DNA from 4 places in the Streptomyces sp. NBC_00078 genome. Region 4 is predicted to be linked to each of the others. Evidence: riboswitches for the same ligand, from Rfam matches in the RefSeq annotation. Region 4 holds a riboswitch; each other region holds the start of a gene.
What was found. A riboswitch is a leader RNA that binds a small molecule or an ion and turns the genes downstream of it on or off. The one in region 4 is predicted to bind cobalamin.
Positions count from the first base shown of each region.

Region 1: linked by a shared signal. The riboswitch ahead of OOK07_RS28910 (ribonucleoside-diphosphate reductase subunit alpha) and the one ahead of OOK07_RS39290 (IS1182 family transposase) in region 4 are both predicted to bind cobalamin.
Region 2: linked by a shared signal. The riboswitch ahead of OOK07_RS09375 (cobalamin biosynthesis protein) and the one ahead of OOK07_RS39290 (IS1182 family transposase) in region 4 are both predicted to bind cobalamin.
Region 3: linked by a shared signal. The riboswitch ahead of OOK07_RS33050 (CbtB domain-containing protein) and the one ahead of OOK07_RS39290 (IS1182 family transposase) in region 4 are both predicted to bind cobalamin.

Region 1 is NZ_JAPELX010000001.1:6,129,228-6,136,578, reverse strand. Features, by position in the region: gene OOK07_RS28930 (GntR family transcriptional regulator) at 110-874, shown strand; gene OOK07_RS28925 (DUF3311 domain-containing protein) at 1,101-1,364, shown strand; gene mctP (monocarboxylate uptake permease MctP) at 1,361-2,986, shown strand; gene OOK07_RS28915 (GNAT family N-acetyltransferase) at 3,113-3,619, shown strand; cobalamin riboswitch at 3,682-3,810, shown strand; gene OOK07_RS28910 (ribonucleoside-diphosphate reductase subunit alpha) at 3,931-6,312, shown strand; gene OOK07_RS28905 (ribonucleotide-diphosphate reductase subunit beta) at 6,372-7,328, shown strand.
Region 2 is NZ_JAPELX010000001.1:2,007,921-2,015,271, forward strand. Features, by position in the region: gene OOK07_RS09350 (alpha/beta hydrolase family protein) at 90-1,208, opposite strand; gene OOK07_RS09355 (class II aldolase/adducin family protein) at 1,330-2,061, opposite strand; gene OOK07_RS09360 (lysozyme) at 2,258-3,007, shown strand; gene OOK07_RS09365 (inorganic phosphate transporter) at 3,160-4,413, shown strand; gene OOK07_RS09370 (hypothetical protein) at 4,448-4,675, shown strand; cobalamin riboswitch at 4,803-4,942, shown strand; gene OOK07_RS09375 (cobalamin biosynthesis protein) at 5,051-5,992, shown strand; gene OOK07_RS09380 (cobyric acid synthase) at 5,989-7,351, shown strand, end outside.
Region 3 is NZ_JAPELX010000001.1:7,061,749-7,069,099, reverse strand. Features, by position in the region: gene katG (catalase/peroxidase HPI) at 1-1,880, shown strand, start outside; gene OOK07_RS33055 (CbtA family protein) at 2,118-2,870, opposite strand; gene OOK07_RS33050 (CbtB domain-containing protein) at 2,892-3,113, opposite strand; cobalamin riboswitch at 3,148-3,299, opposite strand; gene OOK07_RS33045 (sigma-70 family RNA polymerase sigma factor) at 3,736-4,344, opposite strand; gene OOK07_RS33040 (hypothetical protein) at 4,558-5,280, opposite strand; gene OOK07_RS33035 (MFS transporter) at 5,569-6,801, opposite strand; gene OOK07_RS33030 (WD40/YVTN/BNR-like repeat-containing protein) at 7,108-7,351, shown strand, end outside.
Region 4 is NZ_JAPELX010000001.1:8,446,309-8,453,659, forward strand. Features, by position in the region: gene OOK07_RS39270 (LysR family transcriptional regulator) at 1-787, opposite strand, end outside; gene OOK07_RS39275 (esterase/lipase family protein) at 951-1,955, opposite strand; gene OOK07_RS39280 (purine-cytosine permease family protein) at 2,289-3,935, opposite strand; gene OOK07_RS39285 (GntR family transcriptional regulator) at 4,077-4,811, opposite strand; cobalamin riboswitch at 4,953-5,166, shown strand; gene OOK07_RS39290 (IS1182 family transposase) at 5,367-7,103, shown strand; gene OOK07_RS39295 (NAD-dependent epimerase/dehydratase family protein) at 7,227-7,351, opposite strand, start outside.

The DNA of each region.
Region 1 (7,351 bases), 2.3 Mb from region 4:
AGCCTCTTCCGCTAGACCACTTGGCGTTGTGGACTAGACCAGAAGAGGCGGCGACGGTATACAGAAGGGATCACGACGTGAGCCGCATCCGGAGCCGGGAAGGCAGAGCATGACCACCGATGTCAGCAGTGCGGAGAACGAGGGCGGGGCGAGTGTCCGTACCGCGCGCGTCCCCAAGTACTACCGCCTGAAGAAGCACCTGCTCGACATGACGGAGACGCAGTCGCCCGGCACGCCGGTACCGCCCGAGCGCACACTGGCCGCCGAGTTCGACACCTCCCGCACGACGGTGCGCCAGGCCCTCCAGGAGCTGGTGGTCGAGGGCCGCCTGGAGCGGATCCAGGGCAAGGGCACGTTCGTGGCCAAGCCGAAGGTGTCGCAGGCGCTACAACTCACCTCGTACACCGAGGACATGCGCGCCCAGGGACTCGAACCCACCTCGCAGCTGCTGGACATCGGCTACATCACCGCCGACGACCGCCTCGCCGAGCTGCTCGACATCACGGCCGGCGGCCGGGTACTGCGGATCGAACGCCTCCGGATGGCCAACTCCGAACCGATGGCCATCGAGACCACGCACCTGAGCGCCAAGCGCTTCCCGGCCCTGCGCAGGTCACTGGTCAAGTACACGTCCCTCTACACCGCACTCGCCGAGGTCTACGACGTCCATCTCGCCGAGGCCGAGGAGACCATCGAGACCTCACTGGCCACCCCGCGCGAGGCGGGCCTGCTCGGCACCGACGTGGGCCTGCCCATGCTGATGCTCTCCCGGCACTCACTGGACCGGGGGAGCCAGCCGGTGGAGTGGGTGCGGTCGGTGTACCGGGGGGACCGCTACAAGTTCGTGGCACGACTGAAGAGGCCTGTCGACTGAGCGCCCTGAACCAGTTCGAGCCAATGCGGATGTGCCGTCAGCAAGGAGACCCGCGACAGGGCTTCCGCTGCTGCCGGCACGCCGCCGCTGACGCCGATGCCGGGCCTTCACCGAATCGACATACCGATATGCGGACGAGGCCTTCCGTTCCCGTGACACGGTGACCTAGATTGCCTGCGCATTACACAGGTGATCACAGGTGATCGTGAGGGGACGGAGCCGCAACATGTCCGAAGTGCCCGAAGTGAGACCACCGGTGGTGACACCGGTCCGTGTGGTCATCGCCCTGTGCCTGATCGCACCGTTCGTGGCGATGCTGTGGGTCGGCTCCTACGCCAAGACGGACCCGGCGTTCATCGGGATCCCGTTCTTCTACTGGTACCAGATGCTGTGGGTGCTCATCTCCACGGCGCTGACCATGACCGCGTACAAGCTGTGGCAGCGTGACCAGCGCGCCCGCGCCTCGCAGAAGGGCGGTGCGCCGGAATGAACGACGGCGTGAACGGCGTCGCACTCGGCGTCTTCATCTTCTTCTTCCTGGCCGTCACGGCCATGGGCTTCCTGGCCGCCCGCTGGCGCAAGGCCGAGAACGAGAGCCTGGACGAATGGGGCCTGGGCGGACGGTCGTTCGGCACCTGGGTCACCTGGTTCCTGCTCGGCGGCGACCTGTACACCGCCTACACCTTCGTGGCGGTCCCGGCGGCGATCTACGCGGCGGGCGCGGCCGGCTTCTTCGCGGTGCCGTACACCATCCTCGTCTACCCGCTGATCTTCACGTTCCTGCCCCGCCTGTGGTCGGTCTCGCACCGGCACGGATACGTGACGACCTCGGACTTCGTACGCGGCCGCTTCGGCTCGAAGGGGCTGTCGCTGGCGGTCGCCGTCACCGGCATCCTGGCCACCATGCCGTACATCGCGCTCCAGCTGGTCGGCATCCAGGCCGTCCTTGACGTGATGGGAGTGGGCGGCGGCGAGAACACCAACTGGTTCGTGAAGGACCTGCCGCTGCTGATCGCGTTCGGCGTGCTGGCGGCCTACACGTACTCCTCGGGTCTGCGGGCCCCCGCGCTGATCGCGTTCGTGAAGGACGGGCTGATCTACCTCGTCATCGCGGTGGCCATCATCTACATCCCGATCAAGCTGGGCGGCTTCGACGACATCTTCGCGAAGGCGGGTCACGCGTTCACGCAGACCAACCCGGCGACGGGCAAGCCGCGCGGTGCGCTGGCGCCGGCCGAGCCGGGCCAGTGGACGTACGCCACACTGGCGTTGGGCTCCGCGCTCGCGCTCTTCATGTACCCGCACTCGATCACGGCGACGCTGTCCTCGAAGAGCCGCAACGTGATCCGCCGCAACACCACGATTCTGCCGCTGTACTCCCTGATGCTGGGCCTCCTCGCCCTGCTGGGCTTCATGGCGATCGCGGCGGGGGTCAAGGTCACCAACGGGCAGCTGGCCATCCCGCAGCTGTTCGAGAACATGTTCCCCGACTGGTTCGCGGGCGTGGCCTTCGCGGCGATCGGCATCGGTGCCCTCGTCCCGGCGGCCATCATGTCGATCGCGGCCGCGAACCTGTTCACCCGCAACATCTACAAGGACTTCATCAGGCCGGACGCGACGCCGGCGCAGGAGACCAAGGTCTCCAAGCTGGTCTCGCTGCTGGTGAAGGTGGGCGCGCTCGTCTTCGTCCTCACCATGGACAAGACGGTCGCGATCAACTTCCAGCTCCTGGGCGGCATCTGGATCCTGCAGACCTTCCCGGCGCTGGTCGGCGGTCTGTTCACCCGCTGGTTCCACCGCTGGGCGCTGCTCGCGGGCTGGGCGGTCGGCATGGTCTACGGCACCCTCGCCGCATACGGCGTCGCCTCCCCCACGCAGAAGCACTTCGGAGGCTCGGCCAAGGAGATCCCCGGCATCGGGGAGATCGGCTACATCGGCCTGACGGCGTTCGTCCTGAACGTGGTGGTGACGGTGGTCCTGACCTTCGTCCTCAAGGCCGTGAAGGCCCCTGAGGGCATCGACGAGACCAGGCCGGAGGACTACACGGCGGACGCGGGCGACGCCGGCGTTCAGGTGGAGCTGCCGCCGGCGACCGCGGGGACGTCCCACTAGGGGCCACATCCACGAGGGACTGGCTGGGAACCACCGGGACCACTGCCGGTAGGAACTACGGGGACCGGACGGGCCGTCGGAGAAATCCGGCGGCCCGTTGTCGTACCCGTCCGCCACACTCGACCCATGGACATCGTGATCCGGCAGGCGGACCCCGGCGAGTACGAGACTCTCGGCGAGATCACCGCCCAGGCCTACCTCCAGGACGGCCTACTGACGTTCGGCGAGAGCGACCGATACCTCGGCGAACTGCGGAACGTGGCCAAGCGGGCGGCCTCGGCCGACGTACTGGTCGCCATGGCGGACGGGAAGCTGCTCGGCGGAGTCACCTACGTCCCGTCCGGCGGACCCATGGCCGACGTGGCCCGGCCGGGGGAGGCGGAGATACGGATGCTCGCGGTCGCGCAGGGGGCGCGGGGACGCGGGACCGGCGAGGCTCTCGTGCGGGCGTGCATCGAGCGGGCGCGGGCCGCGGAGGACTGCACGGGCATCGTCCTGTCGACCCAGCAGCTGATGCACACCGCCCACCGCATCTACCGGCGCCTGGGCTTCGTCCGCGCCCCGGAGCGGGACTGGAATCCCCTTCCGGACCACCCCGACCTCACCCTGCACACCTATGAGTTGACGCTCTGACACGCTCCGAAGTCGCTACGACACAACATATGGGGTCGCTTTTCCTGCCCGGCACAAGATGTATGCTCATGCTCGCTGTCGTCGCAGGGGAATCCGGTGCGAATCCGGAACTGTCCCGCAACGGTGTACCCATGCGTGTTCGCACACGTATGGGCGTCAGTCCGAGGACCTGCCGACAGTGCGCCCGGCCGAACCGTCCGGGTGCCCAGACGTCCGGGCCTCGTGGAATGGGCCGGTGGACGCGACGCCGTGCGCGCTCGTGATCCCCCTGCCCTCCGCAAGGCCCCGTGCCGAGCGAGGGAGAGCCCCACGTGACCATCGCGCCAGCCGAACCGGCTTCAGCGACACCGTCCGCGACAGCGGCGACAACGGACGGCCCGGGAACCGCACTGCTGCGGACCCTGACCGAGCTGACCGCCGGCCTCCCCGGAGCCGACCCCGGCCGGGTCGCCGCCGCCGCGCTGCGCGGCCGCTCGGCGCAGGCGGACGAGACGGAGCTGCGCGAGCTGGCCACGGAGGCGGCCGCCGGTCTCATCTCGGAGGACCCCGTGTACTCGCGGCTGGCCGCACGTCTGCTCACCATCAGCATCGCCGCGGAGGCCGCCTCACAGGGCGTCACCTCCTTCACCGAGTCGGTCGCCGTGGGCCACCGGGAAGGGCTCGTCGCCGACCGCACCGCGGAGTTCGTCCGCGTCCACGCCACGCGCCTCGACGCACTCGTCGACCCCCGGGCGGACGACCGCTTCGGCTACTTCGGCCTGCGCACCCTCCACAGCCGCTACCTGCTCCGGCACCCGATCACCCGCCGGGTGATCGAGACACCCCAGCACTTCATGCTGCGCGTCGCCGCCGGTCTCGCCGACGACACCGCGCCCCCTTCGGAAACGGGCGCCCGCCCGCTGGACGAAGTCGCCGCGCTCTACGGCCTGATGAGCCGCCTCGACTACCTGCCCTCCTCCCCCACGCTCTTCAACTCCGGCACCCGGCACCCCCAGATGTCGTCCTGCTACCTCCTGGACTCCCCGCTCGACGAGCTGGACTCCATCTACGACCGCTACCACCAGGTCGCCCGCCTCTCCAAGCACGCCGGCGGAATCGGACTCGCCTACTCCCGTGTCCGCAGCCGGGGTTCACTGATCCGCGGCACCAACGGGCACTCCAACGGCATCGTCCCGTTCCTGAAGACCCTCGACGCCTCGGTCGCCGCCGTGAACCAGGGCGGCCGGCGCAAGGGTGCGGCCGCCGTCTACCTGGAGACCTGGCACTCCGACATCGAGGAGTTCCTGGAGCTGCGCGACAACACCGGTGAGGACGCCCGCCGTACGCACAACCTGAACCTCGCGCACTGGATCCCCGACGAGTTCATGCGCCGGGTGAACGCCGACGAGCCGTGGAGCCTGTTCTCCCCCGCCGACGTGCCCGAGCTGGTCGACCTGTGGGGTGCGGAGTTCGACGCCGCGTACCGCAGGGCGGAGGCGGCGGGCCTCGCCCGCAGGACCATCCCGGCCCGCGAACTCTACGGCCGCATGATGCGCACCCTGGCCCAGACCGGCAACGGCTGGATGACCTTCAAGGACGCCTCCAACCGCACCGCCAACCAGACGGCCGAGCCGGGCCACGTCGTCCACTCCTCCAACCTCTGCACGGAGATCCTGGAGGTCACCGAGGACGGCGAGACGGCGGTGTGCAACCTGGGTTCGGTGAACCTGGCGGCGTTCGTGGCCGGTCAGGACATCGACTGGGAACGGCTCGACGAGACCGTCCGCACGGCCGTCACCTTCCTCGACCGCGTCGTCGACATCAACTTCTACCCCACCGAGCAGGCCGGCCGGTCGAACGCGCGCTGGCGCCCCGTCGGCCTCGGCGCCATGGGCCTCCAGGACGTCTTCTTCAAGCTGCGCCTGCCCTTCGACTCGCCCGAGGCCCGCCGGCTCTCCACTCGCATCGCCGAGCGCATCATGCTCGCCGCGTACGAGGCCTCCGCCGACCTCGCCGAGCGCAACGGCCCGCTGCCGGCCTGGGAGAAGACCCGTACGGCCAGGGGGGTCCTGCACCCCGACCACTACGACACTGAGCACGCCTGGCCGGAGCGCTGGGCCGCCCTGCGCGAGCGCATCGCGAAGGTCGGCCTGCGCAACTCCCTCCTCCTCGCGATCGCCCCCACCGCGACCATCGCCTCGATCGCGGGCGTGTACGAGTGCATCGAGCCGCAGGTGTCGAACCTCTTCAAGCGCGAGACGCTGTCGGGCGAGTTCCTGCAGGTGAACTCGTACCTGGTGAACGACCTGAAGGAACTCGGCGTCTGGGACGCCCGCACCCGCGAGGCCCTGCGCGACGCCAACGGCTCGGTACAGGACTTCGCCTGGATCCCGGACGAGGTGCGGGCGCTGTACCGCACGGCGTGGGAGCTCCCGCAGCGCGGTCTGATCGACATGGCAGCGGCCCGCACCCCGTACCTGGACCAGTCCCAGTCCCTGAACCTGTTCCTGGAGACGCCGACCATCGGCAAGCTCTCCTCGATGTACGCGTACGCCTGGAAGCAGGGCCTGAAGACGACGTACTACCTGCGCTCCCGCCCGGCGACGAGGATCGCCCGCGCGGCCCGAGCCACCCTCCCCGTACAGCAGCCGGCCGAACCCGATGCGGTCGCCTGCTCCCTTGAGAACCCCGAGTCCTGCGAGGCCTGCCAGTGACCAGCCCCACCCGTAACACCCAGCTCCTCGACCCGGGCTTCGAGCTGACCCTGCGCCCCATGCGCTACCCGGACTTCTACGAGCGCTACCGGGACGCCATCAAGAACACCTGGACGGTGGAGGAGGTCGACCTCCACTCGGACGTGACAGACCTCGCCAAGCTCACGCCCGCCGAGCAGCATCTGATCGGCCGCCTGGTGGCGTTCTTCGCGACGGGCGACTCGATCGTCGCGAACAACCTCGTGCTGACCCTCTACAAGCACATCAACTCCCCGGAGGCGCGCCTGTACCTGTCGCGCCAGCTCTTCGAGGAGGCAGTCCACGTCCAGTTCTACCTGACGCTTCTGGACACGTACCTTCCCGACCCGGAGGACCGCACGGCGGCCTTCGCGGCGGTGGAGAACATCCCCTCCATCCGCGAGAAGGCCGGCTTCTGCTTCAAGTGGATGGACTCGGTCGACAAACTGGACCGACTGGAGTCCAGGTCCGACCGCCGCCGCTTCCTCCTCAACCTGATCTGCTTCGCCGCCTGCATCGAGGGCCTGTTCTTCTACGGCGCCTTCGCCTACGTGTACTGGTTCCGCAGCCGGGGCCTGCTGCACGGGCTGGCGACCGGCACCAACTGGGTGTTCCGGGACGAGACGATGCACATGAGCTTCGCCTTCGACGTGGTCGACACGGTCCGCAAGGAGGAGCCGGACCTTTTCGACGACCAGCTCCAGCAGCAGGTGACGGACATGCTGCGCGAGGCCGTCGAGGCGGAACTCCAGTTCGCCCGCGACCTGTGCGGCGACGGCCTCCCGGGCATGAACACCGACTCGATGCGCCAGTACCTCGAATGCGTCGCCGACCAGCGCCTCACCCGCCTCGGCTTCGCCCCGGTCTACGGCTCCGAAAACCCCTTCTCCTTCATGGAGTTGCAGGGAGTGCAGGAACTGACCAACTTCTTCGAGCGCCGCGCGTCGGCCTACCAGGTGGCGGTGGAGGGCACGGTCGACCTGGAGGAGGACTTCTGACGACGCCCGGCTGTGGTAAATCG
Region 2 (7,351 bases), 6.4 Mb from region 4:
ACCGGCCAGTGGTACGGCCTTAAACGGAATCGCGTGTGCTGTTCAGCTCCGCTGCTGCTCACCTCTGGCGGACGGTCACCTCGGCAGGGTCACATCAGCGGGGTCAGGAAGCGGCGCAACGCCTCTTCGTAGGCCTTCGGGTCGGCGTTCCACATCGCTCCGTGCCCAGCCTGCGGCACCGTGCGGAGGGCGATCAGGCCGGGGTGCGCGTCCGCGAGCCGGCGGGAGTACTCCCAGGGGGCCAGCGTGTCGTCGGGGCCGTGGAAGATCAGCGTCGGGACGGTGAGCTGCGCGGCCCCGGCGGTGCGATCGCGTTCCAGGCCGGTGCGCCCCTGGGCGGCCCGCACGGCGAGCGGGAGCAGCGCGCCCGGGGTGCGGCGGGCCGAGGCGAGGGCGCGCAGCGTCGTGGCCCAGCTGAGGACCGGGGAGTCCAGGACCAGCCCCGAGATGCTCTCCCGCAGCGCGGAGTGCGCGGCGGCGCGCAGCGCCATGGTGGCGCCGGTGGACCAGCCGTGCAGCACCACGTGCCTGGCGCCGTGGTTCACGGCGTACCGGATCGCCGCGTCCACGTCGCGCCACTCCGTCTCGCCGAGGTGGTTCAGACCGTCCGGGGAACGGGGGGCGCCGCGGTCGCCGCGGTAGGCGAGGTCAAGCACCGGGAAGCGCTGCCGGTGCAGGAACTCCATCACGTTCATGGGGTGTTCCCTGGTGGCTCCCAGGCCGTGCACCGTGATCACCCAGGTGTTCCGGACGCCGGGCACGAACCAGGCGGGCAGGGAGCCGAGTTCGCCGGGGATGTCCACGTCGGTGTGGTCGAGGCCGAGGGCGGTGCTCGGGTTGCCGATGTGCACGTTCGGGGTCAGCCACACCTTGTCGCCGGGGTCCAGGGCGCCGTGCGTGACCCGCTCCAGGCGGCGGACGACGGTGTCGGCGGAGTGCGTGGCGGTGTCGAGGACGGGGCCGACGACCGCGTGGGTGCCGTCGCCGGAGAGGCCGTAGGTGCCGGGGCGCAGGGCGGCCAGGTCGCGGGTGAGCGCGATCTGGCCGGCGGCCGTGGCGTGCACGGTGAGCCGGGGTTCGGTGGGCAGCGGCCTGCCCGGGGGCGTCTTGAGTGCCGCGTCGCTCGCGAACCGGCCGGCGGCCACGGAGGCCGCGCCGGCTGCCAGGGCTACGGTGACGGCAGCGGCCGTTGCTTTGACGGTGCGCACCCGTCCAGTGTCCTGGCCAACCCGGTCACGGGCCAGCGGGAGGGCGGAACGGGGTGATGCCGATTGCGGTACCGGCACTCTCGGGGCGAGGGTGCCCGGCACCGCTGCGGGCGTGGTGCGCTCAGCCCCGCTGCCCGTACCCCCGGAGCTTCTCGCCCGCCTCCGCCATCTGTTCGCGGGACAGCAGCGCCGGTGACATGCCCGGTACCGACGACGCCGTCAGCCACAGCCGGCACATCCACTCCAGTTGGGCCGTGCGGTCGTAGGCCTGGTCCAGGGTGGTGCCGTAGGTGATCGTGCCGTGGTTCTGGAGGAGGCAGCCGGCGCGGTCGGCGAGGGCGTGGAGCATGTTCTCGGCCAACTCGTCGGTGCCATATGCCGCATAGGGGGCAACCCGGACAGGCCCACCGAGGGCGCCGGCCATGTAGTGGATCGTCGGGAGTTCGGGGACGAGTGTCGAGACGGCCGTCGCGTGCACGGCGTGCGTGTGAACGACGGCGCGGGCGTCGGTGGTGCGGTAGACGGCGAGGTGCATGGGTAGCTCACTGGTCGGGGCCAGGGTGCCGAGCACCTGCCGGCCGTCGAGGTCGACGCCGGTCACATCCGCGGGCGCGAGCCGGTCGTAGGGCACGCCCGACGGCGTGACCAGCACGGTGTCCCCGACGCGCACCGAGACGTTGCCGGACGTGCCGACGACGAGACCGTCGAGGACCGTGCGGCGGGCGGTCGCGACGAGCGCGTCCCAGGCGTGCGCCTCCTCGTCACCCACACCCCTCCCCCGCCCCTCCGGCACATCCCGTGCACCCTCTGGCGCATACCGCTCGCCCCGCTGGTCCCGCTGCCGCTCACCCATACGCCGATCCTGTCAGGCGCACCCCCAACCCGCCGCCGGGCAGGGGCACTTTAGGGCGGAAGCCGGACCTCCGAAAGTCCCCGTACGCGGACACATCCCCCTGTCTTCGCGCTTGGCCGGAGATCGACGAACATTCAACGATCTTCCAGTAATCTCCGGTTGTTTTGTCGTGCACGTCGCCATTCCGGGGGGAAACATGGCTCGTGATCGCAAACCGTTCCGCCGTCGCGCCCGCGTCACAGCGGTCTGTGCGGCCGCACTCGCCATCGGGACGTCCGTCCTCGCCGAGCTTCCGGCCTCGGCGGCGAGCCCGCCGAAGGGGCACGACGTCTCTTCGCACCAGAGGGACGTCAACTGGTCCGACGCGAAGGCCGGAGGCGCCAGGTTCGTATACGTCAAGGCGACCGAGTCCACCGACTACCGCAACCCGTACTTCGGCCGGCAGTACGGCGGCGCCCGCACCGCAGGGATCATCCGCGGTGCGTACCACTTCGCGCTGCCGGACAGGTCGCCGGGCGCGACGCAGGCAGCGTTCTTCGTGCGCAACGGCGGAAGGTGGAGCGCGGACGGCTGGACTCTGCCGCCCGCGCTCGACATCGAGTACAACCCGTACGACTCGAGGCACAAGTGCTACGGCCTGAGCAAGGCGGGCATGGTCGACTGGATCAAGTCGTTCAGCGACGAGCTGAAGCAGCTCACCGGCCGTCGCCCGGTGATCTACACGACCGCCCACTGGTGGAACACATGCACCGGCCGCAGCCGCGCCTTCGCCTCGAACCACGCGCTGTGGATCGCCCGCCACGACTCGGCGGACGCGGGATCACTGCCGGCCGGGTGGTCGTTCTGGACCTTCTGGCAGTACGACAACAGCGGCAGCCTGCCGGGTGACCAGAATCTCTTCAACGGGTCCCAGGCGCAGCTGAGGAGGTTCGCCCGGAGCCAGTGACCAGGGGACAGAAGGGGCCAGGGGGACGCCGAAAGCGGGCGGTACGGCGACCCCCTCATCCAGACACTCCAGAGACCTCCCCAGTTCATCTTCCGTTCACTCAGGTTTCCTACGGTCAACCGACCGATGACTTCGAACGATTGCCTGGGTAAATGGAAAACTTCTCGCTGATCCTCGCGATTGTGGTCGTAACCGCACTCGCGTTTGATTTCACGAACGGTTTCCACGACACCGCCAACGCGATGGCCACCACCATCTCGACCGGCGCGCTCAAGCCCAAGGTCGCGGTGGCCATGTCCGCCGTGCTGAACCTTGTTGGCGCCTTCCTCTCGGTGGAGGTCGCCAACACGATCTCCAAAGGTCTCGTCGACGAGACCGGCATACGTCCCGAGGTCATATTCGCGGCGCTGGTCGGCGCGATCCTCTGGAACCTGCTGACCTGGCTGGTCGGGCTCCCCTCCAGCTCCTCGCACGCCCTGATGGGCGGTCTGATCGGCGCCACCGTCGCCTCGGCGGGTACGGGCGCCGTGCACGGCGACGTGCTCGTCACCAAGGTGCTCATCCCCGCGCTCGCCGCCCCGGTCGTGGCGGGCCTCGCAGCGATGCTCGCGACCCGGCTGTCGTACACCCTGGGCAGGAAGGCCGACGGCAAGGCCGCCGCGAAGGGCTACCGGGCCGGGCAGATCGCCTCCGCGGGCCTGGTCTCGCTGGCCCACGGCACCAACGACGCACAGAAGACGATGGGCATCATCACCCTCGCCCTGGTCGCCGGCGGCGCCGTCGCCCCGGACTCCGACCCGCCCACCTGGGTCATCCTCTCCGCGGGTCTCGCCATCGCGCTCGGCACCTACCTCGGCGGCTGGCGGATCATCCGCACCATGGGCAAGGGCCTCACCGAACTCCAGCCGCAGCAGGGCTTCGCCGCCCAGACCAGCGCGGCCACCGCGATCCTGGCCTCCTCGCACCTCGGCTTCTCCCTGTCCACCACCCACGTCGTCTCCGGTTCGGTGATGGGTGCGGGCCTCGGCCGCAAGGGCGGCGTGGTCCGCTGGTCGACGGCGACCCGGATGCTCGTGGCCTGGTGCCTGACCTTGCCGGCCGCGGCCCTGGTGGGCGCGCTGGCCGAGTCGGTCACCGATCTCGGCGCCTGGGGCACCGCCGTCGTCGCCGTCTTCCTGATCGCCTCCAGCGCGGCCATCTGGAAGCTCTCCCGGCGCGAGGTCGTCGACGCGACGAACGTCAACGAGACCGAGGAACCGGCCGGTGTGGTGACCACGGCGATCGCCGCCGTGGCCCCGCCCCCGGCGGGCACGGTGGCCGAGGACCTGACAGCCACCATCCCCGCCCCGGCCACGGCCGCCACGGCCGTCCCCGACCCCGCGATCCCGCCGGCCGCGGCCGTCTGAGTCCGCGCACCCGGTACGAAGGAAGAGAAGCAGCATGAAGATCGACTGGGCAGCTCTGGGCTCTGTCTTCGGCGTCAGCCTCGCGGTCACCGTGGGCCTCGTGGCCCTGTTCACCCTCGGCATCATGGGCCTGTCACGCCGCGAACGCGCCGCCACGCAGGGCGACTCGGCCGCGGCCGCGGTCACGGCCGCGTACGTGTGCTTCGCGGCATGCGCGGCGGCGGTGGCGTACGGGATCTATCTGGTGGTGGCCAAGGCCTGAGGCCTGGGACCCCTTGGGTGCCGGGACGGTGATCCGTCCCGGCACCACGCGTTTGCGTGACCCCGGCGACCTCTTGGATGTGGGCCTGCGCACACTCCTCCGTCCCAGGTCAACAGCAAGTTGACTGCTCTTCCGGGCCCGTGGTGGACTGCCGGAGCCATGTACGACGGCGCGAGAGGAAGCCGGTGGAAGTCCGGCGCGGTCCCGCCACTGTCACCGGGGTAGGTAGTCCCGGGAGCCAGGAACTCTCACCGTCGGTCTCGTCGAACCAGGGCGTGGACACCCTGAGTGAGGACAAATCGCCATGCGCGGCTGCCGTTTGAGGGGCACCGACCGAGCCCGAGCCCTATCCGACCCAGCGATCGGCTGAGCCCCTTGCGTGCCGATCGCGTCTTCGCGTACGGCGCCGCCGCCGGCCTTCTCGGTGACCTCCTGCTCGGCGATCCGCGCCGTGGGCATCCGGTCGCCGCGTTCGGGCGGGCCGCCGGTGCCGTGGAACGGGTGTTGTGGCGTGACCACCGCGGGTGGGGCGCGTTGCATGCCCTTGTGTGCGCCGGTGGAGCCGTCGGGATCGGTGCGGTCGCCGTCTCCGCCGTACGTCGCTCCCCCGCCGCCTCCGTCGCGGTGACCGCCGCCGCCACCTGGGCCGTCGTCGGGGGGACTTCGCTCGCTCGTGAGGCCCGGAGCATCGGGCGCGCACTGGAGTCGGGTGACGTCGAGGGTGCCAGGACCCGGCTGCCGCATCTGTGCGGGCGGGATCCGCAGGCTCTGGACGCCGACGGGATCGCGCGGGCCGTCGTCGAATCCGTCGCGGAGAACACCTCCGACGCGGTGGTGGGGGCCCTGGTGTGGGGGGCCGTCGGCGGGGTGCCGGGGCTGCTCGGGTTCCGGGCCGTCAACACCCTCGACGCCATGGTCGGGCACAGGTCGCCCACGTACCGGCGCTACGGGTGGGCTTCCGCGCGGCTGGACGACGTGGCGGGCTGGCCGGGAGCCAGGCTGACCGCCGTACTGGCGACGGTCGCCGGTGATGACCCGCGTGGCGCGGTACGGGCCTGGCGGTCCGACGCCGGCGGGCATCCGAGCCCCAACGCCGGTCCCGTGGAGGCCTCGTTCGCCGGGGCTCTCGGGGTACGGCTCGGCGGGACCCTGTCGTACGGGGGGCGGGTCGAGCACCGGCCGGTCCTGAACCGGGTGGGCCGGGCCGTCGGCGTGCCCGACATCGAGCGGGCCGTACGGCTCTCGCGCCGCGTCGGACTGCTCGCGCTCGGCGTCAGTGTCGCCGCGCGCCTCATGGTGAAGGGACACAGGAAATGAGCGGTGGTCTGCTCGTCGCCGGTACCACCTCCGACGCCGGCAAGAGCGTCGTCACCGCCGGGATCTGTCGTTGGCTCGTGCGGCAAGGCGTCAAGGTCGCGCCCTTCAAGGCGCAGAACATGTCGCTCAACTCGTTCGTCACCCGGGAGGGCGCCGAAATCGGGCGGGCTCAGGCCATGCAGGCGCAGGCCTGCCGGATCGAACCCACCGCGCTCATGAATCCCGTGCTGCTCAAGCCCGGTGGCGAGCAGAGCAGTCAGGTCGTGCTGATGGGCAAGCCGGTCGGCGAGCTGAGTGCGCGCGGGTTCTTCGCGGAGCCCGGAGGGTCGCCCCCCGGCAGCGGCCTGCAAGGGGGGCGGCAGCAGCTTCTCGGCACCGTCCTCGACTGCCTCGCCGGGTTGCGGGGCACGTATGACGCCGTGATCTGTGAGGGGGCGGGTTCTCCCGCCGAGATCAACCTGCGGCGTACCGACATCGTGAACATGGGGATCGCCCGGAACGCGCGGCTTCCCGTGCTCGTGGTCGGGGACATCGACCGTGGCGGCGTCTTCGCCTCCTTCTTCGGGACCGTCGCACTTCTCTCGCCCGAGGACCAGGAACTCGTCGCCGGGTTCCTCGTCAACAAGTTCCGGGGAGACGTCGGCCTGCTGGAGCCCGGGCTCGACATGCTGCACGGCCTCACCGGGCGGCACACCTACGGCGTCCTGCCCTTCCGGCACGGTCTCGGCATCGACGAGGAGGACGGCCTGCGGCCCGCCTTCAAATCAAGCACAGCCCTGCGCGGGACGGCGCTCGAGTCGAACGTCGCGCCGCCCCTCGGTGAGGACGTGCTGCGCGTCGCCGTCTGCGCGGTCCCCCTCATGTCCAACTTCACCGACGTGGACGCGCTGGCCGCCGAACCGGGTGTCCTCGTGCGGTTCGTGGACCGGCCCGAGGAGCTGGCCGACGCCGACCTCGTCATCGTTCCGGGCACCCGGGGCACGGTGAAGGCCCTGGAGTGGCTGCGGGAGCGCGGCCTTGCGGACGTCCTGGTGCGAAGGGCGCTGGAGCAGCGGCCCGTCCTCGGCATCTGCGGTGGCTACCAGATCCTCGGCGAGCACATCGAGGACGAGGTCGAGAGCCGGCGCGGACACGTCGAGGGCCTCGGAGTCCTGCCCGTGCGGGTGCGGTTCGCCCGCGAGAAGACCCTCACGCGGCCGGTTGGCCAAGCCCTCGGCGAGCCCGTCGAGGGGTACGAGATCCATCACGGGGTCGCCGAGGTCACCGGCGGGGAAGCCTTCATCTCCGACGACGGGGGACACAGCCTGGACGGCTGCCGGGTCGGCCGGACCTGGGGCACGCACTGGCACGGTTCGCTGG
Region 3 (7,351 bases), 1.4 Mb from region 4:
CCTACCGCATCAGCGACGGCCGCGGCGGCGCCGGCGCCGGCCAGCAGCGCTTCGCCCCCCTGAACAGCTGGCCGGACAACGGCAACCTCGACAAGGCCCGCCGTCTGCTGTGGCCGGTCAAGAAGAAGTACGGCAAGAGCCTGTCCTGGGCCGACCTCATGATCCTCGCCGGCAACGTCGCCCTGGAGTCGATGGGCTTCGACACCTTCGGCTTCGGCGGCGGCCGCGCGGACGTATGGGAGTCCGAGGAGGACGTGTACTGGGGTCCCGAGAAGGTCTGGCTCGACGACCAGCGCTACACCGGCGACCGTGAGCTGGAGAGCCCGCTCGGCGCGGTCCAGATGGGCCTCATCTACGTCAACCCCGAGGGCCCGAACGGCAACCCGGACCCGATCGCCGCGGCCCGCGACATCCGCGAGACCTTCCGCCGGATGGCGATGGACGACGAGGAGACCGTCGCCCTCATCGCCGGTGGTCACACCTTCGGCAAGACCCACGGCGCCGGCGACGCGAGCCTGGTCGGCGCCGACCCCGAGGCCGCCCCGATCGAGGCCCAGGGCCTGGGCTGGGCGAGCACGTACGGCACCGGCAAGGGCGGCGACGCGATCACGTCCGGCCTGGAGGTCACCTGGACCGCCACCCCGACCCAGTGGGGCAACGGCTTCTTCAAGAACCTCTTCGAGTACGAGTACGAGCTCACGCAGAGCCCCGCCGGGGCCAACCAGTGGGTGGCGAAGGACGCCGAGGCGATCATCCCCGACGCGCACGACGCGTCGAAGAAGAAGCTTCCGACGATGCTCACCACCGACCTGTCGCTGCGCTTCGACCCGATCTACGGCCCCATCTCGCGCCGCTTCTACGAGAACCCCGCGGAGTTCGCGGACGCCTTCGCCCGCGCCTGGTTCAAGCTGACCCACCGTGACATGGGCCCGAAGTCGCTGTACCTCGGCCCGGAGGTCCCGGCGGAGACCCTGATCTGGCAGGACCCGCTGCCGCAGGCCGAGGGTGCGGTCATCGACGCCGGTGACGTCGCGTCCCTCAAGGCCAAGCTGCTCGACTCGGGTCTGACCGTCTCGCAGCTGGTCACCACCGCGTGGGCGTCGGCCTCGACGTTCCGCAACAGCGACAAGCGCGGCGGTGCCAACGGCGCCCGTATCCGTCTGCAGCCGCAGGCCGGCTGGGAGGTGAACCAGCCGGACGAGCTGGCGCAGGTGCTGCGTGTCCTGGAGGGCGTCCAGTCGGAGTTCAACTCCGGCGCCAAGAAGGTCTCCCTGGCCGACCTGATCGTCCTCGGTGGCGCCGCCGCCGTGGAGAAGGCCGCCAAGGACGCCGGTCACGACATCGAGGTGCCCTTCACCCCGGGTCGCGTGGACGCCACGGAGGAGCACACCGACGCCGAGTCCTTCGAGGCGCTGGAGCCCACCGCGGACGGCTTCCGCAACTACCTGGGCAAGGGCAACCGCCTGCCGGCCGAGTACCTGCTGCTCGACCGGGCGAACCTGCTCGGCCTGAGCGCCCCCGAGCTGACCGTCCTCGTCGGCGGCCTGCGCGTCCTGGGCGCCAACCACCAGCAGACCTCGTACGGCGTCTTCACCGACACCCCGGGCAAGCTGACGAACGACTTCTTCGTCAACCTGCTCGACCTGGGCACGACGTGGAAGTCCACCTCCGAGGACCAGAACACCTTCGAGGGCCGCGACGACGTGACCGGCGAGGTCAAGTGGACCGGCACCCGCGCCGACCTCGTCTTCGGCTCGAACTCCGAGCTGCGCGCGGTCGCCGAGGTCTACGCGGCCGACGACGCGAAGGAGAAGTTCGTGAAGGACTTCGTCGACGCGTGGGTCAAGGTCTCGAACGCGGACCGGTTCGACCTCGTCTGAGTCTGAGTCTGAGTCTGAGTCTGAGTCTGACGGTACGACCCGTCTGACCGTCCAACCTGTCCGACCACGACGTCGTTTACCCGCTGAGGGCCGCCGCTTCCGATCAGTGAGCACAGGGCGGCCGGCGATGAGTTGCTCGTACTCCGCCACGGTCAGGGTGATCGCCTCACGGCCGCCCAAGGCGATGAGAGGGCCCACGGATGGTTCCGCGGGCCCTCTCACCTGTTCGATTCATGGTCAGCTGGGAGCGGTGACCGTCGCCTTCGCGGCCGCCGACACGGGCTTCGGGTTCAGCAACCGCTCGGCCAGCTCGCCGAAGACGAGTCCGAAGCTGCCCCAGAGGGTGGCCTGGATGGCCAGGGCGGCGAGCCGGAAGCGCCACAGCACGGTGGCCGGGAAGTCCTTCGGCACCTCGTTGACGACGGGCAGGAACTCGTACGCCAGGCCGATCACGACGGCGAACGCGGCAACCGCGACCACCGTCGCCCACCAGGTGCCCAGGTTCGGCTGGAGTCGCTTGCCGAGGATGGTGGCTGCGATCGCGAGGAGCACGCTGAGCAGCATCATCAGGAAGTACAGGGTGGTGCGCTTGCCGATGGTGTCGGCGCTGCCGACCGACGGCGGATTGGCCGGGTACTTCAGGAACGGCGTCACGTACACCGTCAGCAGCGCGCAGCCGGACAGCAGCAGCGCGGTCGCCCGCGGCGAGAAGCGGCCGACGCGGCCGAGGGCGAAGCAGTAGGCGAGCGCGGCGATGCCGCCGAACGCGACCCCGTAGACCAGAACGCCGGTGGCGAGACCGGCGGTCGACTGCAGGGAGCGGGAGACGACTTCCATCTCGTGCTCGTGGGAGTGCGCCTCCTCGAAGCCGATCGCCTTGTCTACATACGGTTCACCGAGCAGATAGGCGGCAACGAGGGCGAGCACGCCGGCGGCCAGGCCGGCGAGCATGCCCCGCACCAGGAGGTTTCTTACCGTTGTGGAGTTCATGGGTGTGCGGCGTCCCTCAAATCAGTGGCAGGGGAAGCCGAGCAGGTGGCGGGCATCGTGTACCCACTCATGGACGTCCGTGCCGCTGAACACGGAGGTGGCGCCCTGTTCGGCGCCGACGAAGTAGAGCAGGACCAGCATCAGGACGCCGACGAAGACGGCCCAGGGGGCTATGTCCTTCAGCGGCAGCTTGGCGGGTACGACGGGGGTGGTGACTGTCGGCTGGGCGACATGCTGCGCCATGGCAGGGCCTCCTCGGGAGCTCGCGTCCCATCTCGGTGGTGCACATGACGACGGCTACGGGTCTGACTCGCCACCACCCCCTGCGGGGCGGCGGCACACAGTGGCGCGACCGTGCCGGACTCTCACCGGCTTCCGTCTTGCCGTCGTCGATATCAGACCGACGGTACCGTGTGCCGCGAACCTGGCCAATACCGCCCCACCTGGAGTGATCTCCCTCTCCCCCGTCAAGTGGCCCCGATATCGGGCCTGTCGTCGGTCGCCGGCGACAGAACTCGCGGCCCATTCCGGGAGGCGGTCCTCTGCGCCGGTGGTCCGGGTCCTTGCCTCTCCTGCCGCGCCCGGCCGTCCCGCTGGGCTGCTCGCCCCACGGCCACACCGCGTAAACCCGGTCCCCCTTCCGCCGGGTGTGCGCCATCGCTCAGGCGCCGGCCACGCCGTCCGGCTTGCCCGCCTTCGCCTCCCGCGCCAGCGAGGCCAGAGTTCCAGACAGTCGCCAATTCTGGTCCGGGCGTTGCCAGTTGAGGCCCGAGGGCAGACGGGAATGCGGGCAGGGGGCAGGCATGCAACCCATGAGTTCCGTTCGAGTGCTGGCCGGCGTCCCCGGCAGGCGCCGGCCAGCACGTCAAGCTGCCCTGGCGGCCTGGCTCTCGGCTTCCAGCAGCAGGCGCTCCAGGGTGGCCCGGGCGCGGGCCACCCTGGAGCGGACGGTGCCGACGGGGCAGCCGATGAAACCGGCCGCCTCGTCGTAGGACAGTCCCACCACCTGGGTCAGCACGAACGCCTCGCGGCGCTCGTCCGGCAGCGTCTCCAGCAGGTCGAGGAGTGCGATGCCGTCGTCGAAGCCCGGCAGTCCGCGGGGCTGGGAACGTTCCATCGCCGACTGCCAGTCGTGCCGGTCGGACGACCGGGGCCGGACCGCGGCCCGGCGGAAGCTGTCGGCCACCGCACGGCGGGCGATGGACAGCAGCCAGGTGCGGGCCGAGGCCTGCCCCTGGAAACGCGGCAGGCTGTCGAGGGCCCGCAGGAACGTGTCCTGGGCCAGGTCGTCGGCGATCTGGGGATCGCCGCTCAGGTAGGCGACATAACGCAGTACGTCGCCGTGCAGCGCGCGCACGAAGTGCTCGGCCGCGTGGGGGTCGCCCTTACCGGCGGCCAGTGCCCAGGCGGTGGCGGAGGCGTCCGCCGCCGCGCGCTCCGCCCGGCGGGGAGCAGGCAGGACAGGAGTGATCACGTGATGTCCTTCTCGGGTCATCCGGAGCCGACGCCCCGCAATGGGGCGGGGCTCTCCGGCACTTGGGTGCGGCCGTACGCGGTGGGTACGGCGAATGCCCGGGGCTCGTCGCACGCCCATCGGCCCGCACGAAGTGGCGGGTGGTCCTGGGGAGATCCACGCGCGAGCGCGGCATGGCGAGAAGCGGGGTGAGCCCCGGTCGATCCGGCTGTCTCAGACGACAGCGGCACCCAGGGGCGGTCCCCGGGACGTGACGGAGTAACAGAGAAGGAAGCGGGCCGGCGACGACCGGTGCGCGGCGATACGGCGCCTGCGCGCAGGCGGGCGGCCGGCGGGTACGGGTAGCGCCAGCAGCATCCTCAGCGGCGCGGCCAGCCGGGCTGCCGCGGCCCTCAGGATGTCGAAGACGGCGCGCTCTCCATGGGCGAGCCACAGCCCGCACAGGACCGCCGCGAGGAGGTGGACGGCGACCATGCCGAACGAGGCGCCGTCGCCCATGCCGCCCATGTCGGCCATGGCGTGCGTGTGCCCCATGCCGCCCGAGCCGGTCGCCATGTGTGTCACGCCGCTCATGGATGCGCCACCGGAGGTGCCCGTGTCCCTGCCGGTCATGGCGGTCATGGCGGTCATGGCGGTCATGGCGACCGGTGCGGCACCGGGGTCCGGTGTTGTCCCGGGCATCGGGGTCTGGCCCAGGGAGAACGTCTCGTGGAGCACGGCCTGGGCGGCGACCACAACGGTGACGATCAGCGTCCGTCCGCGCTCACGGCCGGCCAGGAACCAGCCGGTCATGCCGCTTGCCGCGGTGCCGGCGGCCATGGTCCACCAGGGGACGGGAGTGCCGGACATCGTCACGTGGCCGAGGGCGGCCAGCAGCACGCAGGCGGCGGCGAACACACCGGCCCGCAGCGTGCGGCACCACCCTCCGACAGTCATAGCGCGCCCAATCTTTGCACCCGGCGTCTGATCGTCATCAGGGGGTACGGGCGCACACCGGGTCCCCGACTCACCGAAGTGACCGTGACTCACGTCACGCGATAAGGCCGGGACCTCGACGGGCAGTTGGGACGACCACCGCCACGAGACGGCTCCGGGACGCACCACGCCGGCGAGCACCTCGTCCCCGCCACCGAGCCGGAACTCCAGGGTGAAGGAGAGGAAGCCGCCCCAACGCCAGTGTCCCGAGGGCGCGGAGGTGTCCGCCGTTCTCCGTGTCCTCGTCATCTACCCGGTTCGGCCCCTGCGCTGACGCGACCGTCCGCTCCCGGTGACCGCCAGCAGGACAAGGGCCAGCACCTGTACGGTCACGACCACCCCGATCAGGGCCGGGATCGACGCGCCGTACAGGGCGCCGGTCACCGCGCCGCCCGCCAGACTCGCCGCGCCGACCACTCCCGCGAAGACCCCGTACGCGGTCGCGCGCCGCCCCGCCGGCACAAGGTCGGCGACCGTGGCGCGCAGCGTGGACTCCTGGATGCCCACGGCCGCGCCCCACACCAGGGAGCCGATCACGGCCACCGCCACCGTGTTCGTGAACGCCAGCATCGGGACGGCGCCGGTCAGCACCGGCAGGGCGACCAGCACCCGCGGCCCGACCCGGTCGTACAGCCAGCCGGTCGCCAGTGCGGAGAGGGCGTCGACGACCATGGCGGCGGCGTACAGCACCGGCACCCATGCCGTCGCCATCAGGTGGCGTTCGACGAGGTGGTAGGAGAGCAGGCCGAAGGTGGTGAAGCCCGCGGTGGTGGCGGCGGTGAACGTCGCGTACGTCCAGAACGCGCGCGGCAGGCGGCCGTCCGGCGCGGGTGCGTTCGCGGGAGGCACTGTCTCCTGCTCGTACGCCTCCGGATCGGGCACGCGCGCCCGCAGCCAGACCAGCAGGGCCAGTACCGCGACGCCCGGGGCGGCGAGCACTCCGAGGGCCGGTCCGTAGTCGCCGCCGGTCAGGGCGAGCATGCCGGCCACGACGAGCGGGCCGATGAGTGCGCCGACCTGGTCCATCGCCTCATGCACGGCGAAGCCGCGCCCCCGCCCGGTCGCGGCCGTGGCATGCGACAGCAGGGTGTCCTTCGCGGGTGAGCGGACCGCCTTGCCGACCCTTTCGGCGATCACCAGAGCGCAGGCCACCCACAGGGCTCCTACAACGCCCAGGAGGGGTACGGAGATCACCGTCAGCGCGTATCCGGCGATCGCCAGCCCCCAGAAGCGCCGGGTGCGGTCCGCCAACGGACCCGAGACCAGCCGCAGTCCGAGCGCGGCCGCCTCTCCGGCGCCGGTGACCACGCCCACCACCAGGGCCGACGCGCCGAGCGAGGCGAGCAGTGGCCCGGTGATCGAGCGGGCGCCCTCGTACACGAAGTCCGCGAGCAGGCTGACCGTGCCGAACCACACCACGAACCGCCAGGGGCGCATCCGGGTCGGTGACGCCGGCTCTGCCTGGGCTTTCGGGGCTGTCATGGACGTGGGTTCCCTCCTCGGTGAGGCCACCGGTCCTCGGCGTCCCTGCCTCCCATCATCCGCCGACGCGCTTGCCGACGGCAGCCATGGTGCCTGCCCGATCGGCGGGCGGGGCTCAGGCGCAGGCGGGGCGCCAGGCCGGAATCGACAGCAGCAGACCGGCAAGGCGGCCGTCTCTCGCCCGGTCGACACCCCCGTACACGAAGTGACAGGTTCCAGTCAAAGACTGGCCAAATGCCGGACACGCCGTCCCACCCGTGATCGGGTCCCAGCGACGACCGTACGCATGCCCGTCTGGAGGATCTGGTGTCAGCACCAACCCGAAGAAGACCATGGCTCACGACCTGCGCCATCGCCGCAACCGCCGCACTCATCGCGATACCCGCAAGCGCCGCGTCCGGCCGGAACAACAGCCCCTTCGGCGCCCGCGCCCTCGCCCAACTCGCCGCCCAGCGCGAGCAGTCGGCCGGTGCCATGAGCCCCAGCCTGAAGGGCGGGAACGAAGACGGCGACGACGGCAACGAGGCCGACGAGATAGCCGAGGGCGCGG
Region 4 (7,351 bases):
GCTGGGACACGACCGGGAACACCGGGCGAGTGAGGTGCTCGTGGCCGTGGGGCACCGCGGAGGCCGGCACGAGCGTCACCCCCAGCCCCTGGGCGGCCCAGCGCACGGCCGTCGCCGTCTGGGACACACGGGCGGCCGTCGGCGAGGTCAGACCGTTGTCCCGCAGTGCGTTCAGCAGCACGCCGTCGAGTGCGCTGTCGCGGTCGAACCGCACCCACGGCTCCCCCTCCAGATCGCGCAGCTCGACCCGGTCCGCGGCCAGTTGCCGATGCCCGGCACCCAGCACCACGACGAACTCCTCGTCGCCGAGGTGGTGGGCATCGGCGGGGCTCCGCTCGCACGCCGCCATCAGGGCGAGATCCAGCACGCCCCGGCGGCACAGGCGATCCAGCTCGGCGGAGCTGGGCTCCTCGAAGACACTGACCTCCAGCCGCGGGAAGCGGCGACGCAGCGCGCCGAGCGCGCCCGGCAGTTGCCGCGCGCCAAAGCCCATCTGCGCCGAGACCACCAGCTCGCCCACCAACTCGTCGGCACCGGCCCGCGCGGTCGCCCTCGCCCGCCGCGACGCGCTCACCGCGACCTCCGCCTCCCGCAGGAACGCCCGGCCGACCACGGTGGGCACCAGCCCGGTCGGTGTCCGAGCGAACAGTTCCACGCCGAGTTCCCGCTCCAGGCCGCGGATCTGCTGGGACACCGACGGCTGAGCAACGCGCAGCAGCTCCGCCGCTGCCGTCACCGAGCCCGCCTCGGCAATGGCCAAGGCGTACTCGTACTGACGAAGGCTCATCGGTTCCCGTCCCCTCCCTGCGGTCCAACCCCGTACCGATCGTTGTAGGCAACCCGGTTACGCCGGCGGAGATTCCCGCGGACATGGCCGGAGCCGATCTGTTCCTGTCCGCTCCTGTCCGCGAACTGGCGGCGACCACCAGCAAAACCGGCACGAGGGCCGGTTAGAGCGGAACCGGCATGAGGGCGCAGCGCACCGGCTTGGCGTGCGCCGGGTCGAGGGCGTTGAGGACGAGCCGGTTCACGTTCGGGTCGTAGATGCCACCGGCGTGACCGGTGAGGTCCAGCGGACACACGTTCTGCAGCAGGATGTTGTGCACCGTCGCGCCGGATCCGGCCTTGAGGAACTGGTTGGTGTACGGGGTCACGACCAAGTCGGTGCGGGTGACGATGGTGGTGTACGTGACGCCGGGCTCGGTGTCACCGTTGGCGTACAGCCGCTGGAGCACCGGGGAACCGATGGTCTGCTCCTTGGCCGCGGGGCTGTCCAGGCCGAGCGGTTTGCCCACCTTCCCCGCCACGTCCAGTCCCGCGTCGAGCAGGTGGGCCAGGCCGGAAGCGTTGGTGCCGTGATTGCTGGGGTTGATGCCCACCAGGTGGTGCACCTTCGCGGCGCCGCTCTCGAAGCGCAGGTACCACTCGGGCATCACTCCGCCGCCCTGGCTGTGTCCGACCAGGTCGACCTTCGACGCACCCGTGGCGGCCAGCACCTTGTCGACGTAGGCGGCCAGTTGTTCGGCCGAGTCGGGGATGTGGCGGGTCGCCTTCATCAGGGCGTGCGGTGTGCTCTCGCCGTAGTTGAGGGCGAAGACGCAGTAGCCGGCGTTCTTCAGTACCGGGGCGAGGCCGCTCCAGCTGTCGAAGGCGTTTGCGAAGGTGCCGTGGACCAGTACCACCGGGTAGGGGTGGGCGGCGGACGGCTTGCACGTGAAGTCGTTGGCACCGGCGGGCGAGCGCTCGGGGTCCGGCACCGAGGCGAGCAGGGCCAGCCCTGTGCTGACCGCCCCCAGGTACCCGAACTGGTCTGCCTGGTCGGCGTGCAGGGTGGATGGGGTGTCTGCGGCAACGGGCCGCGGTCTGGGCGGTGCTGCCGCGGCGGCGGGGACGGCAGCGGCCAGACAGGCCGCCGCTGCCAGAACGGTTCCTGCGGCTTTGAGGATTCGGCGCATCACGGTGCGCACCTCCTGGTGACGGGTCGTCAGCGGGCTCGGAGCGGGCCCAGCTTGGACAGCCGTCACGCCGTGCTCACGCACGGCGCGCCACGTGCGCCCGTTCGGCGCACGCGCGGTCAGCCGGGCGAGCGGACGGCCCCGGCTACCGGAGGAGGGGTGAGAGGAACAGGCGTGATGCCGTGCTTTCGGAGGAGTTGCCCTGGGTTCTCGTCGCGGCCCGACGGCCCGAACCCCGACCAGGTGGTGCCGGACACGCACGCCCCCTCGGCGTTGGCGCGCGTATCTGCCCGAGGAGGGCGGGGTGGATGGGCGCCCCGCCCTCCCCGCCTGCTAGGCGGTGGCAGGCAGTACGTGGTCTCCGATTTTGTCTGTGCTCAGGCACAGTGAGCAGACCACCGCGTCATGGGTGGCGCACGCGGTCACGTCGGGCCGCTCGTATGCCTGCTGGCAGACGTGGCAGTCGTACGTCGTGGCGCTCGGGTTGCCCTCCGCGTCGAGCAGCGGTTCCGCGATGCCGTCGCCGGCGCGGCGGAGGTAGTACCTGCCCTTGGTGACTACGGCCATCAGCGGGGTGAGGACGAAGGCGATGACGGCCGCGGCGACCGGGGAGTACGGCTGCAGGCCGTCGCCGAGCGCGTGGAAGTACATGGCGATCGAGAGGCCGGAAGCAGCCACGAAGGCGACGACACCGACGGGGTTGACCGCGTGGAGCATGCCGCGGCGGAACTCGGGCTGGAGCGGGGAGAGCTTCAGCAGGTACTTGTTGACGCCGATGTCGGTGGCCACGGTGACGACCCAGGCGATCGCACAGTTCGAGTAGAAGCCGAGGATGCTGTTGAGGAAGCTGAACATGTCGGCTTCCATCAGAGCCAGCGCGAAGCCCAGGTTGACCAGCACGAAGACCATGCGTCCGGGATAGCGTCCGGTGACGCGGGTGAAGGAGTTGGTCCACGCCAGTGAACCGGAGTACGCGTTCGTCACGTTGATCTTGATCTGGCTGATCACCACGAGCGCCACGGCGAGCGGGACGACCATCCAGGACGGCATCATCGCGTCGAACGCGCCGCGGAACTGCTGGATCGGCTCGGGCGCCGCCGTCGGACCGACCTTGGCGAGGATGTAGACGGCGAGGAAGACACCGATGGCCTGCTTCAGTGCGCCGAGCACCACCCAGCCGGGGCCGGCCATGACCACCGCGGTCCACCAAGTGCGCTTGTTGGCCTCGGTCTTGGGCGGCATGAAGCGCAGGTAGTCGATCTGTTCGCCGATCTGCGCGATGAGGGAGAGACAGACGCCGGCGCCCAGCAGCACGGAGGCGGTGTTGACGCCGCCTTCGCCGTCGGTGCCCGTGTAGGCGAGGAAGTGCTGGACGGTGCCCGGGTCGGTGGAGATCAGGTAGACCAGCGGGGCGACCATGAGCAGCAGCCAGATCGGGGTCGTCCACACCTGGAGCTTGCTGAGCGCCTTCATGCCGTAGATCACCAGCGGGATCACCATCAGGGTGGAGATGGCGTAGCCCAGCCACAGCGGCAGTCCGAGGCCGAGCTTGAGGCCCTGGGCCATGATCGAGCCTTCGAGGGCGAAGAAGATGAAGGTGAAGCTGGCGAAGATGACGCTGGTGAGGACCGACCCGTAGTAGCCGAAGCCGGAGCCGCGGGTGATCAGGTCCAGGTCGATGTTGTAGCGGGCGCCGTAGTACGCGAGCGGGAAGCCGGTGATGAAGATGACGACCGCGGCGACGGCGATGGCCAGGAGCGCGTTGCCCGTGCCGTGTGCCAGGCCGATGCCTGCGCCTATGGAGAAGTCCGCCATGTAGGCGATCCCGCCGAGCGCGGTCGTCGCCACGACCATCGGGGTCCAGCGGCGGTAACTGCGGGGCGCGAAGCGGAGGGTGTAGTCCTCCAGGGTCTCCTTGGTGGCCTGGCTGGTGGGAGAGTCCGACGCTGTGGCTGTCTGTGGGGAGTGGGTTGCACTCATGATCGACCCTTCGGGGATGAGGTGATGCTCCGGTGGGGGCGGAGGTGTGGTGAGCGGTGGGGCCCGGGTTGGCGTCGTCGGCAGCCGGGGAGTCGAAGGCCCGGGGCCGAAGTCCCCGGATTTCTCAGGCGGTTGCCGTCCTCAGAAGCGGCCGGCGTGCAGGGTCATCTGCGTCATGGCCCGCTGGGCGTGCTCCGTCACACCGGCCATCGAGTCACCCATATGGGCGTGCAGGGCCCGCAGGCCCTCGTCGAGCCGCCCGTCACGGACGAGTTCCAGGATCTCGATGTGTTCGGTGATGGTCGTCTCCACTCGGTCCTGGGTGAGGAAGTCGTACCGCCGCACCCGGCGGATCCGTTCGCTGACCGCCACGAGGGCCTCGGCGAGCGCGGGATTGCCGGAGGCACGGGAGAGTGCGGCGTGGAATCTCTCGTCCTGGACGACGAAGCGCGGATCCGGCTCCGGGGGCTGCTTGTGCAGCGCGTACCAGTGCTCCAACTCGGCGCCGATGACTGCCGAATCGTGCCGGACGGCCGGATCCTCGATGGCACGCGCGATCCCACGCAGCTCGAGGGTGACCCGCAGCTCGTAGAAATCCTTCAGCTGGGCCAGGTTGGGGATCGTGACGAAGAAGCCGCCGTCGCCGCGCTCGATCAGCCCGTCGGCCAGCAGCCGCGCCAGCGCCTCGCGCACAGGCGTCCGCGAGACCCCGAACCGTGCGGCCAGCCGCAGCTCGACCAGCCGTTCACGCGCGCCGAAATCGCCGTCGAGCACGGCCGCGCGCAGCTTCGCGTAGACCGACTCGCGCAGCGACGGCGCGCCTGCCGCCGCCGGACCCGGCACCGTGCCCGGCCGCGTATACAGCTTCGAATCCATGGGGGGACACGCTAGAAACCGCTTGTTTCCCGAAGATCCATCGCGTTGTGAACGGCTTGTTTCCGAGATCTCACGCGCCTGGCCGCGGAGGTTCGGCCCGCGGCAGTGGATCACCGGCCGCGCGACTCGACCGTACGACGGTCTTGATCGCGGGTAGCCAGTCGAGCCACATCCGAGGCCGGGGAGCCCGGTGTGAATCCGGAGCTGACGCACAGCGGTGAGGGGGACGGGCGGGGCATGTGACGTCACTGGGAGGAGCCCGTGCCGACCGGAGGGCCGATGGGGGCGAGCACAGGGAAGGCACCCCGGCCGGACGAACCCGAGTCCGAAGACCTGCTGGCACCTCCGTGCCTGGTGCGGGCAGGACGTCCGCAGGCCGGGCTCCAGTACGAGCCCCGACAACCGAGGCACCCCGCGCCCCGGCGAGACGATCGGCCTGCTCGGCCCCAACCGCTCCGGGACTCTGCTGCGCAATTCGCTGCGGGGGTAAGGCCGGGTCGGCGATGATCGTTGGCGGGGTCGCCTTCCTGTCGTGCGGTCCTGGAGGCGGTACGGATGTCGATGCGGCCGGTGGGGTTGCCGGAGATCCCGGAACAGACGGTGGTGGTGGCCCGGGCGGCGTTTCCGAAGGGGAGCCTGGCGATACGGGCGCGGGATCGCCTCGCGGAGGTCTTCGTCGATGAGCCGTTCACGGAGGCGTTCGGGGTGCGCGGGGCGCCGGGACTGTCGCCGGGGGTGTTATCGCTGGTGATGGTGTTGCAGTTCGCGGAGGGCCTGACGGATCGGCAGGCCGCGGCGATGGCGGTGCGGGCGATCGACTGGAAGTACGCGCTCGGTGCGGAGCTGACGGACACCGGATTCGATGCGAGTGTGCTGTGCCGGTTCCGGGCCCGGCTCGCGGACAACGGTATGGAGCGGGTGGTCTTCGACCGGCTCCTTGAGCACTGCAAGGACGCCGGCCTGGTGGCGGCCGGAGGCAAGCAGCGCACCGATTCCACCCATGTGATCAGTGCGGTGCGGGACTTGAACCGTCTGGAGCTGGCCGGGGAGAGTGTGCGGGCGGCCCTGGAGGCCCTCGCGGTCGCGGCACCGGCCTGGCTGGCCGGACACATCAACGTCACTGAGTTCGCCGAGCGGTACGGGCCGCGGGTCGACGGCTGGCGCATGCCGCCCTCGCAGACGAAACGTGACCGTCTCGCCCAGGTCTTCGGGCAGGATGCCATCGCCTTGTGCCGGGCGGCCTGGGCCGATGACGCTCCGGCCTGGATTCGCGAGATCGAGGCCGTGGGCTTGTTGCGGCAGGTCCTCGTGCAGACCTACATCGTCCGGACCGATGCCCGGGGACGGCAGGTGATCAAGAAGCGGGACGCCGACGACGGCGTCCCGCCCGGCCAACTCCGCCTGGCCTCCCCCTACGACTCCGACGCACGCTGGGCGGCCAAGGGCGACGACCTGTTCTGGATGGGCTACAAGATCCATCTCACGGAGACCTGCACCACCCTCCCCGACGCCGACGCCGACGCCGACGCCGACGCCGACGTGGGCACAGGGGTGGGCACAGGGGTGATGCCGAATCTGATCACCGACGTGCACACCACCGACGCGACCGTGCCGGATGTGAAGGCGACCGCCCCGATCCAGCGCAAGCTCGCCGAGCACGGAGTGCAGCCCGGCGAGCACTACCTCGACTCCGGCTACCCGTCGGCCGACCTGATTACCAAGGCCCTGAAACAGGGCATCCGCATGGTCACCCCGGTCCTCCAGGACCACTCTGACCAGGCCAAGGCCGCCGAAGGCTTCGACAAGAACGCCTTCACCATCAACTGGAAGACCCGCCAGGTCCGCTGCCCCGCCGGCAGGACCAGCTCCCACTGGAACCCGGTCAAACAGCACGGCAAAGACGCGATCGTCATCACCTTCAGCGTCCTGACCTGCCGGGACTGCCCTCTCCAGAAGCAGTGCACCACCTCGAAGACCGGGCGCCGCATGCTCACCCTGCGTCCCGAGGAACTCCACGAGAACCTCGCCCGGGCCCGCGCCGAGCAGAAGACCGACACCTGGAAGAACAAGTACGCCCTGCGTGCCGGAGTCGAGGGCACCATCAACCAGGCCCTCGACATCACCGGCATCCGCCGGGCCCGCTACCGCGGCCTGCCGAAAGTCCGCCTCCAACACGCCTTCTCCGCCACCGCACTCAACGTGATCAGGCTCGACGCCCACTGGACCACAGGCCCCCTCAACCGCCCCCGCACCAGCAGACTCGAACGACTCAGCTACAGACTCTCCGCCTGAACGAATTGCGCAGCAGAGTCCTCCGGCAAGCCAAAACTCTCCTCGACCTTCGCGGAAGGCCGCGCCGCCGTGGAGCGGACCCCGGGCCGACGTCACCGACGGCCCGGGGTACCCGGTGATCCGCTACCCGCGCCGGGCCAACGAGCCGTGGCGGCCGGCGACGTCGCCGGATCCGATCGCGTCATCGGTCTCCCGCTTCTCCCACGAGTGGTCGGCGGGGGTGTAACCGAGATCGCGGCGCGCCGCGG